Linked DNA regions of Adhaeribacter arboris. Each later gene encodes a partner of the first gene's protein in a complex. Links are inferred from orthologs where the notes say so. Each region holds a gene or a part of one and is shown in the gene's direction. Other genes may lie near its edges. The genes, in order: accD, AHMF7605_RS27880 and accB.

Region 1 (3,041 bases):
CGCTTTAATTGTAAAGGACGATGAATTGGCCCAACGTCTCACCTTTATGCAGAATGCTTCGGGTGGTACACCCGGGCCGCAAGATTGCTTTTTATTGCTGCGGGGATTAAAAACCTTGCACGTGCGCATGCAGCGCCATTGCGAAAACGGCCGGGCAGTAGCAGAATTTCTAAAGAATCATCCCAAAGTAGAAAAAGTATTCTGGCCGGGATTGGAAGATCATAATAACTACTCCGTAGCCCGGGAACAGATGCGCGATTTTGGCGGCATGATTTCTTTTGTGCTAAAAGGCAATAATATGCAGGATGCTATCCGAACCTTAGAAAAATTCCACTATTTTGCTTTAGCCGAATCTTTAGGCGGCGTCGAATCCCTCTGCGGCCATCCGGCTAGTATGACGCACGCCAGCATTCCACGCGAAGAACGTTTAAAAGCGGGTCTAAGCGATTCTCTTATTCGCTTGAGCGTGGGTATTGAAGATATTGAAGATTTACTCGCCGATTTAGAGCAGGCTTTAGCATAAAAAATTTCTTTAACCAAATAAAACTCCATTAAAACCATCAGAGCCGACTATTGTAGTCGGCTCTGATGGTTTTAATCATAAAACCCACTTAAGCTAATTTATCAAAATTTATAAATTAGCGCCGAAGGGGGCATTAATTGAAATAGTAAAACCAGAAATACCAATACCCAATCTAGCTATCCATCCTAATCCCTTATAACAAATCAGGAATGTTTTTAACCCGTAAAATTAACTGCTATATTTGCACACTAATTTTCTGGTTTTCAGAATATATAATTATTCTAATACTACCCCAGAAACTATAAATTTATTGCAACATTCGGTACAGATAAAAAGATTGCATACGTTTGTAAAGAGCGCATCAGCGCCGTTAATCTAAAAATATGGCTTGGTTTAAAAGAGTAGAGAAGGGAATAGTAACCCCTACCGAAGAGAAAAAAGAAACACCCGATGGCCTTTGGTATAAATGTCCGGAATGTAAACGTGTTACCAACACCACCGAGCATAAGGCCAATTTATACACGTGTAATAACTGTGGTTACCACGATCGAATTAACTCAGAGGAATATTTTGAAATATTATTTGATGAAAATAAATTTAAAGAACTCGATGCGAATTTAACTTCTTCCGATCCGCTGGAGTTTGTGGATACACAGGCTTATCCTAACCGCATTGCTGCTTCACAAAAAAAGACCCATTTAAAAGATGCTGTCCGGACGGCTCACGGCAAACTACATGACCTGGAACTGGTAATAGCTTGTATGGATTTTAGTTTTATTGGCGGCTCCATGGGCTCGGTAGTCGGCGAAAAAATCTCCCGGGCAATCGACTATGCCCGTCAGCACCAAATACCGTTTTTAATGATTTCTAAATCGGGTGGCGCCCGCATGATGGAAGCTGGTTATTCTTTAATGCAAATGGCTAAAACTTCGGCTAAGTTAGCTTTACTCTCCGAAGCTAAGATTCCGTACATTTCCCTTTTAACGGACCCTACCACGGGTGGGGTTACGGCTTCTTTTGCGATGCTCGGCGATTTTAACATAGCGGAACCGGGTGCCTTAATTGGATTTGCCGGTCCAAGGGTAATTAAAGAAACCATTGGCAAAGATTTACCTAAAGATTTTCAGCGGGCAGAGTTTGTGCTGGATCATGGTTTCCTCGATTTTATCGTGCATCGCAAAGAGCTGAAACAGAAATTAACGGATTTGCTGCTTTTGCTTCGCCCGGAAAAAGTAAATGCTGCTTTTGCTGAAACATCTGAATCGTTAAATGTAAATGGAGAAAAAGTAACCAATCAAGTAAAAATAAGTCCTGAAAAAACTTACTGATAGTCTGTTACTTTCCGTTTCTAGCTTTAATTTAACTACGTTTTCCCACCTGCATTTTCGCTTATTTATAATAGGTTGGCCTGACTTTTGCAACTAATTACATATATAAAATTTTATATATTTTTAAACTATTTTGTGTAAAACAAGTAAAAAGGGCGTATTAACGTATTAGAAAGTGCAAAATCTAAAATTTAATTCTATGAAAATTTCAAAGTTATTTTTATCCGTTTTCTTATCGGTATTGATTCTTTTTTCTTCTTGTAAAACCTCCGAAACAGGACGTACTTCAGGCGCTCCGGATAGCGGTGGACCAAGTCGGACAGCTGGTTCAAACAGAAAAATGAATAAAACAGCAAAAGGCGGTATTATTGGCGCGGGAGCCGGTGCGGTAGTAGGTGGTGTAATAGGTAAATTAACCGGTAATACGGCTGCTGGTGCTATTATTGGGGCAGCAGTAGGTGGTTCTACCGGCGCCGTGATTGGCCGACGCATGGATAAACAAGCCGAAGAACTACGTCGTGACATGGAGAACGCTAAAATTGAGCGAGTAGGCGAAGGAATTAAAATTACTTTTAACTCTGGAATTTTATTTGCTACTAACTCCGCGGAGTTGCAGCCCACTTCTAAAACCGATATTGAAAAGTTAGCGGCTACTCTAAAAAAATACGGGGATACCAACGTGCTTATTCAAGGCCATACCGATAACACCGGTTCTGATGCTATTAATCAGCCCTTATCCGAGCGCCGGGCCCAAGCTGTTCAAGATTATATTACTTCGTTGGGGGTAGAGCCAAGCCGTCTTACGGCCGAAGGTTATGGTTCTAGCCAACCGGTTGCGGATAATACTACCGCTGCCGGTAAACAAGCTAACCGGCGAGTAGAAGTTGCGATTTTTGCGAACGAAAAACTAAAAAAAGCGGCTGAACGCGGCGATATTAAATAATTGAAACAAACAATTATGAAAAGAAAGCCACACCTTTAGTGTGGCTTTTTTATTATCCGGTTTTCTTTAAATACAAGCTTTCCGGTGTAAAGGCCCCTACTTAAATAATATAGGTATAAAAGAATTTAGAAACCTTGGATTATATAGTAAAAATTTAATAAATAAGAGCAATTAATAAAAATTGGCAAGAGAGTTGTCTATAGCAGATTCTGTTCCTACTTACAAATTAAACGGTTGCTCTTTGGGC
Region 2 (2,961 bases), 450 kb from region 1 along the record:
ACGTCAGAATATTTAAGAAAAACAGTTCCTGGTCAAACGGTTTTTTAAATCTTTTGGATGGAATGGTATGGGATTATTAACTTCCTGCAGAAATCAACTACTATTACCCAATCGCCTAAATCATCTGCCCTAACAGCTGCGGATGAAATCCGGTACATTTTTAAAATTGGATTGTCCGGAAAGTAGGTTTAGAATAAATAGAATAAGTAGTGGTCGGTTAGTAATTGTTCGACTAATTCTTTTAGGAGGATCAGTAAGTTATAATGGTAGTTTAAACTAATTTCGTTGAAGTACTCAGAACCTTTTCTATTGAGTCAGCCTGGTGGAAAAATCTAACCATTTTTAAATAACAGCTAAAGCCATCTTAAAAGGTTATTGGTTGATTTCAGGAGGGAATCACCGGTACTACTTCGCTTAAGTTCTTCTTTTCGGCCGATTAGAACCTTCCAGTAGGATGAGGAAAGTAAATTTGACGGGCATAGCCAGAACCTAGGTTTCGAACAAGCCTATTTTGGAAATCTAGCAGGTTTGCTTCTCTTTCGAATACTTTCTGGAAACGAGTCAACACAATTGGGTATTATTGTCATGAACCCTTAACATCGTAAAAATTGGCGTTTTAAATATTTCCGAAGTAAACAAAAAAAGCTCTTAGAAATAAATCTAAGAGCTTTTTTGCGGTCCGGACGGGACTCGAACCCGCGACCTCCGCCGTGACAGGGCGGCATTCTAACCAACTGAACTACCGGACCGTTTACTTTAAAGATTCAGGGGCATTTCGCTTTAAAGTGATGCAAATGTATAGGGTTAAATTTGATTCTGCAATACCTGGCAACAAAAAATTTAATTTATTTAAGAACTAAACGCTATCTAATTCAAAGACAGGGAGCTTTTTATAGCCCGGCAATTAATTTCCGGACGCTTACATAAATTCTAAGATTCCCTTAACTTTGTGTAGTAGAACTAATCCCGGATGTATGTTTCTAGATTTTGAACAACCTATCGCAGCGCTTGAAGGCAAATTAAAAGAGATGAAAAAACTGGCGGCTGAAAGCCAGGTAGATGTAACCGAGGCGGTTAAAGCGTTAGAAGATAAAATAAAAACTTTAAAAAAAGAGACCTACGCGAACTTAACCCGTTGGCAGCGAGTACAAATGTCCCGCCATCCGGATCGCCCGTATACCCTCGATTACATTGAAGGCCTTGCCACTAAATTTATTGAATTGCACGGCGACCGCAGCGTTTCCGACGATAAAGCGATGGTGGGTGGCTTCGGCGAAGTAGATGGCCGCACGATTATGTTTATCGGGCAACAAAAAGGGCGCAACACCAAACAACGGCAAATGCGCAATTTCGGGATGGCCAACCCTGAAGGGTATCGCAAAGCCTTGCGTTTAATGAAAATGGCCGAAAAATTTAATAAACCCATTGTTACTTTCATCGATACGCCGGGAGCTTACCCGGGTATGGAAGCCGAAGAACGCGGCCAGGGCGAGGCAATTGCCCGCAACTTAAAAGAAATGTTTATGTTAAAAGTGCCGGTTATTTGCATTATAATCGGCGAAGGTGCTTCGGGCGGCGCTTTAGGAATAGCCATTGGTGACCGGGTACACATGCTCGAAAACACCTGGTACTCCGTCATTTCGCCGGAATCTTGTTCTTCTATTTTATGGCGCAGTTGGAATTACAAAGAACAAGCTGCCGAAGCCTTGAAATTAACGGCTACCGACATGCTGAAAAACAGCTTGATTGATGGCATCATTAAAGAACCTTTGGGCGGCGCCCATACCGAACCCGAAAAAATGATTCGTATGCTCAAAAAACATATCCTGAAAACTTTAACGGAGTTAGACGCTATTCCCGCCGAAGAACGAATTATTCAACGCATCGAGAAATTTTCCGCGATGGGAGTAGTGCAGGAGTTGTAAGTTAAGAGTTATGAGTTATTAGTTTATATCACGTTTAGGTAATGGAATAAACTTCCAAGTCGAAATCATCAAAAGAAGTAAATACATAATGGGCATTTACATTTCAATTCATAACTCTTAACTAAATTGCTTTTTCACGTTATAGATACCGGTTTTTTTAAATTAGACGGAGGCGCTATGTTCGGTGTGGTGCCCAAAAGCATCTGGCAACGAACGAATCCTGCGGATGAAAATAACCTGTGTACCTGGGCCATGCGCTGCTTGCTGATAGAAGACAGCAAGCAATTAATTTTAATTGATACCGGCATTGGTACTAAGCAAGACGCAAAATTCTTTTCGCATTATTACCTGCACGGGGAACGTACTTTAGCCGCTTCGCTTCAAAATCTAGGCTTTCATTCCTCCGATATTACCGATGTTTTTTTAACCCACTTGCATTTTGACCATTGCGGCGGGGCAGTCCAATATAATCATAACCGAACAGCGCTGGAACTTACTTTTCCGAATGCCACCTACTGGACCAACACCGATCATTACAAATGGGCTACCGAGCCCAATGCCCGCGAAAAAGCCAGTTTTTTAAAAGAGAATATCTTACCCTTAGCCGAAAGTGGCCATTTACAGTTTATTCATCCGCAGCAACCTTCGCCGTTGCCGCAGTTCGATATTTTATATGTAGATGGGCACACGGATAAAATGATGCTGCCGGTAATACCGTACAAAGGTAAAAAATTAGTTTACGTGGCGGATCTCCTTCCCTCCGTAGGGCATTTACCGATACCTTACGTAATGGGTTACGACACAAGGCCCTTACTAACTTTGCAGGAAAAAGAACAATTTTTAAATACTGCCGCGGCAGAACAATACATTTTATTTTTTGAACACGATCCTACCAATGAGTGCTGCACCGTAAAACCTACCGAAAAAGGAGTTCGTATGAACGAAGCCTTTACCTTAGCGGAAGTATAAACGAATGAAAATAGGTTTAGTAATGTCGGGTGGAGCGGTACACGGCGTGGCGCATTTGGGAGCTTTA
Region 3 (2,892 bases), 4.1 Mb from region 1 along the record:
CAGCCGCCGGCCAGCTACCCACGAAACCGTAGCAAATAAAGAACATTACGCTTACCAGGAAGGAACTACTGTGTTTAAATTTGCGGTAAAAGGCATGGCCGAAGTAGCCGGTGAAGTAATGGAACGTAATCAATTAACGGGCGAAGATATTGCCTGGCTGGTACCGCACCAAGCAAACAAGCGAATTATTGATGCAACCTCCGGGCGCATGAATATTGGCAGCGACAAAGTAATGATGAACATCGACCGTTACGGTAACACTACCAGTGGTACGCTGCCCTTGTGCCTTTGGGACTACGAAAATCAACTCAAAAAAGGTGATAATGTGATTCTTGCCGCTTTTGGTGGTGGTTTTACCTGGGGTGCTATTTACCTGAAGTGGGCCTACGACCCTCAATAATAATTTATAAATAATTTAGAATTAATAAATTGAACGTAAATTAAAAGCCCAATTCAGGTACTTTTTAAAAGAAGGTGCTTTTAATTATTAATTTTTACTTAAAATGGCAACTACTGCTGATTTCAAAAACGGTTTGTGCTTAGAATATAACGGTGATTTGTACATTATTACCGAATTTCAGCACGTGAAGCCCGGTAAAGGTCCGGCTTTTGTGCGCACTAAATTAAAAAATATAAAAACCGGAAAAGTTATCGATAACACGTTTAACGCTGGGGTGAAAGTTACCACTGCTCGGGTAGAACAACGTCCGCATCAGTTTTTGTACAAAGATGATATGGGCTATACGTTTATGGATACCAACACCTTTGAACAAGTAATTCTGGACGAAAAAATGGTGCCTTTTGCTGATTTATTAAAAGATGGTCAGGAAGTAACCATACTGTTTCACGCTGAAACGGAAACTCCTCTCACTTGCGAAATACCGCCGTTTGTGGAGCTGTTAATTACTTATACGGAACCCGGCATAAAAGGTGATACAGCTACAAATGCATCTAAAGCCGCCATTGTAGAAACCGGAGCAACTATTCAGGTTCCTCTTTTTATTAACCAGGATGAGTTAATTAAAGTGGATACCCGCACCTACACCTACGCAGAACGAGTAAAATAAATCTATGAAAGCCAAAGAACTTCAGGAACTGATTGACTTTATTGCAAAGTCGGGTTTAAACAAAGTAGATATTGAAACCGAAGAATTTAGAATTTCGGTAAAGCGGGAACCCGATTCTCCAAAAGTGCATTACTTGCCGGAACCGACCCGACCAACTGTTTCGACGGCCTCTGCGCCTGCTTCTACTCCGGCAAGTGCTCCGGCTAACCCGGCACCTGTTAGCTCTCCTGCTGCGGCCACTACTACTAGTGCCGAGTCTAATTATTTAACGATAAAATCACCGATGATCGGAACATTTTATCGCTCTTCCAGCCCGGAGTCCGACTTTTTTGTAAATGTAGGAGACGTAATTTCAAAGGGTGATATTATTTGTATCATTGAAGCCATGAAATTATTTAACGAGATTGAAGCTGAATTTGGTGGTAAAGTGGTAAAAGTGTTGGTAGAGAATGCCTCCCCAGTAGAATACGACCAACCATTATTCCTGATTGATCCGTCTTAAATTCAATTATGAATTAAAACTTAAAAATTATGAATGACTCTGTCTTCATAATTTTTAAAATATACATTGTTTAAAACATACGTAAAGCTCTCTGGCTACTAATTAGGTGAATGGGCGTTGAAAACACCGCCTAACTTAATTGTAGCAGATAAATTTAAATAAGGCGTAGGTTTTAATTTCTAATTCATAATTTCTCATTCATAATTTAATAAAACTGTGTTTAAGAAAATACTGGTTGCCAACCGCGGTGAGATAGCCTTACGTATTATTCGTACCTGCAAAGAAATGGGCATTAAGACGGTGGCAGTTTATTCTACTGCTGATAAAGAAAGCCTGCACGTTCGATTTGCCGACGAAGCCGTCTGTATTGGTCCTCCTTCGAGCACCTTATCTTATTTAAATATTCCGAGTATTATTTCCGCGGCCGAAATCACCAACGCCGATGCCATTCATCCGGGTTATGGTTTTCTATCGGAAAATGCCGAGTTTTCGCGAATTTGCCATGAGAACGGTATTAAGTTTATTGGCGCTACGCCAGCCATGATTAATGCCATGGGCGATAAATCTTCGGCTAAAACCACTATGAAGAAAGCCGGCGTACCTACCATTCCGGGTTCCGATGGCTTGTTAAAATCAGTAGAAGAAGGGATTAAGCTGGCGCACAAAATCAAATACCCGGTTATTATAAAAGCAACGGCGGGTGGCGGCGGCCGGGGCATGCGCATTATTAACAACGACGAAGAATTTGAAAAAGCCTGGAACAGTGCGCGTACCGAAGCCAAAGCAGCTTTCGGCGACGATGGCATGTATTTGGAAAAATTTGTAGAAGAACCTCGTCACATTGAAATTCAGTTGGTTGGCGATCAGCACAACAAGGTTTGTCATCTCTCCGAACGTGATTGCTCTATTCAGCGTCGCCATCAGAAATTAATAGAAGAAACTCCCTCGCCGTTTATTGATGAGAAACTCCGGGAAGCTATGGGGAAAGCCGCTATTGCCGGTGCTTCCGCTATTAGTTACGAAGGGGTAGGTACCATTGAGTTCCTGGTAGATAAACACAAAAATTTTTACTTCATGGAAATGAACACCCGGATTCAGGTGGAGCACCCCATTACCGAAGAAGTAATTAATTACGATTTAATTAAAGAGCAAATAAAAGTAGCCGCTGGGGTTCCTATTTCCGGAAAAAATTATTATCCCCAAATGCACGCCATTGAATGCCGCATTAATGCCGAAGATCCGGTAAATGGTTTTCGGCCCGCTCCAGGCAAAATCACCACCTTGCACATTCCGGGTGGGCACGGAGTACGGGTAGATACTCAC

The links.
Region 2: the proteins of accD (region 1) and AHMF7605_RS27880 are in contact, whole or in part, in a solved structure (PDB 8UXZ), measured with the Escherichia coli proteins. The link is inferred for Adhaeribacter arboris from one-to-one orthologs.
Region 3: the proteins of accD (region 1) and accB are in contact, whole or in part, in a solved structure (PDB 8UXZ), measured with the Escherichia coli proteins. The link is inferred for Adhaeribacter arboris from one-to-one orthologs.

The regions. Positions count from the first base shown.
Region 1 is NZ_PYFT01000001.1:6,446,815-6,449,855, reverse strand. Bases 1-2,878 are described here. They hold accD (acetyl-CoA carboxylase, carboxyltransferase subunit beta), read left to right. Parts: upstream 1-906; coding sequence 907-1,851; downstream 1,852-2,878. Other genes in these bases: AHMF7605_RS26070 (OmpA family protein), read left to right, coding at 2,051-2,794.
Region 2 is NZ_PYFT01000001.1:6,898,298-6,901,258, reverse strand. Bases 152-2,949 are described here. They hold AHMF7605_RS27880 (acetyl-CoA carboxylase carboxyltransferase subunit alpha), read left to right. Parts: upstream 152-974; coding sequence 975-1,925; downstream 1,926-2,949. Other genes in these bases: AHMF7605_RS27870 (patatin-like phospholipase family protein), read left to right, coding at 2,899-2,949; AHMF7605_RS27875 (MBL fold metallo-hydrolase), read left to right, coding at 2,052-2,894. In the rest of the region: AHMF7605_RS27890 (GMC oxidoreductase), read left to right, coding at 1-16; more of AHMF7605_RS27870, read left to right, coding at 2,950-2,961. UniProt on the Escherichia coli protein: Component of the acetyl coenzyme A carboxylase (ACC) complex. First, biotin carboxylase catalyzes the carboxylation of biotin on its carrier protein (BCCP) and then the CO(2) group is transferred by the carboxyltransferase to acetyl-CoA to form malonyl-CoA.
Region 3 is NZ_PYFT01000001.1:2,330,529-2,333,420, forward strand. The notes cover bases 92-2,820. They hold accB (acetyl-CoA carboxylase biotin carboxyl carrier protein), read left to right. Parts: upstream 92-1,071; coding sequence 1,072-1,569; downstream 1,570-2,820. Other genes in these bases: AHMF7605_RS09535 (beta-ketoacyl-ACP synthase III), read left to right, coding at 92-400; efp (elongation factor P), read left to right, coding at 504-1,067; accC (acetyl-CoA carboxylase biotin carboxylase subunit), read left to right, coding at 1,786-2,820. In the rest of the region: more of AHMF7605_RS09535, read left to right, coding at 1-91; more of accC, read left to right, coding at 2,821-2,892. UniProt on the Escherichia coli protein: This protein is a component of the acetyl coenzyme A carboxylase complex; first, biotin carboxylase catalyzes the carboxylation of the carrier protein and then the transcarboxylase transfers the carboxyl group to form malonyl-CoA.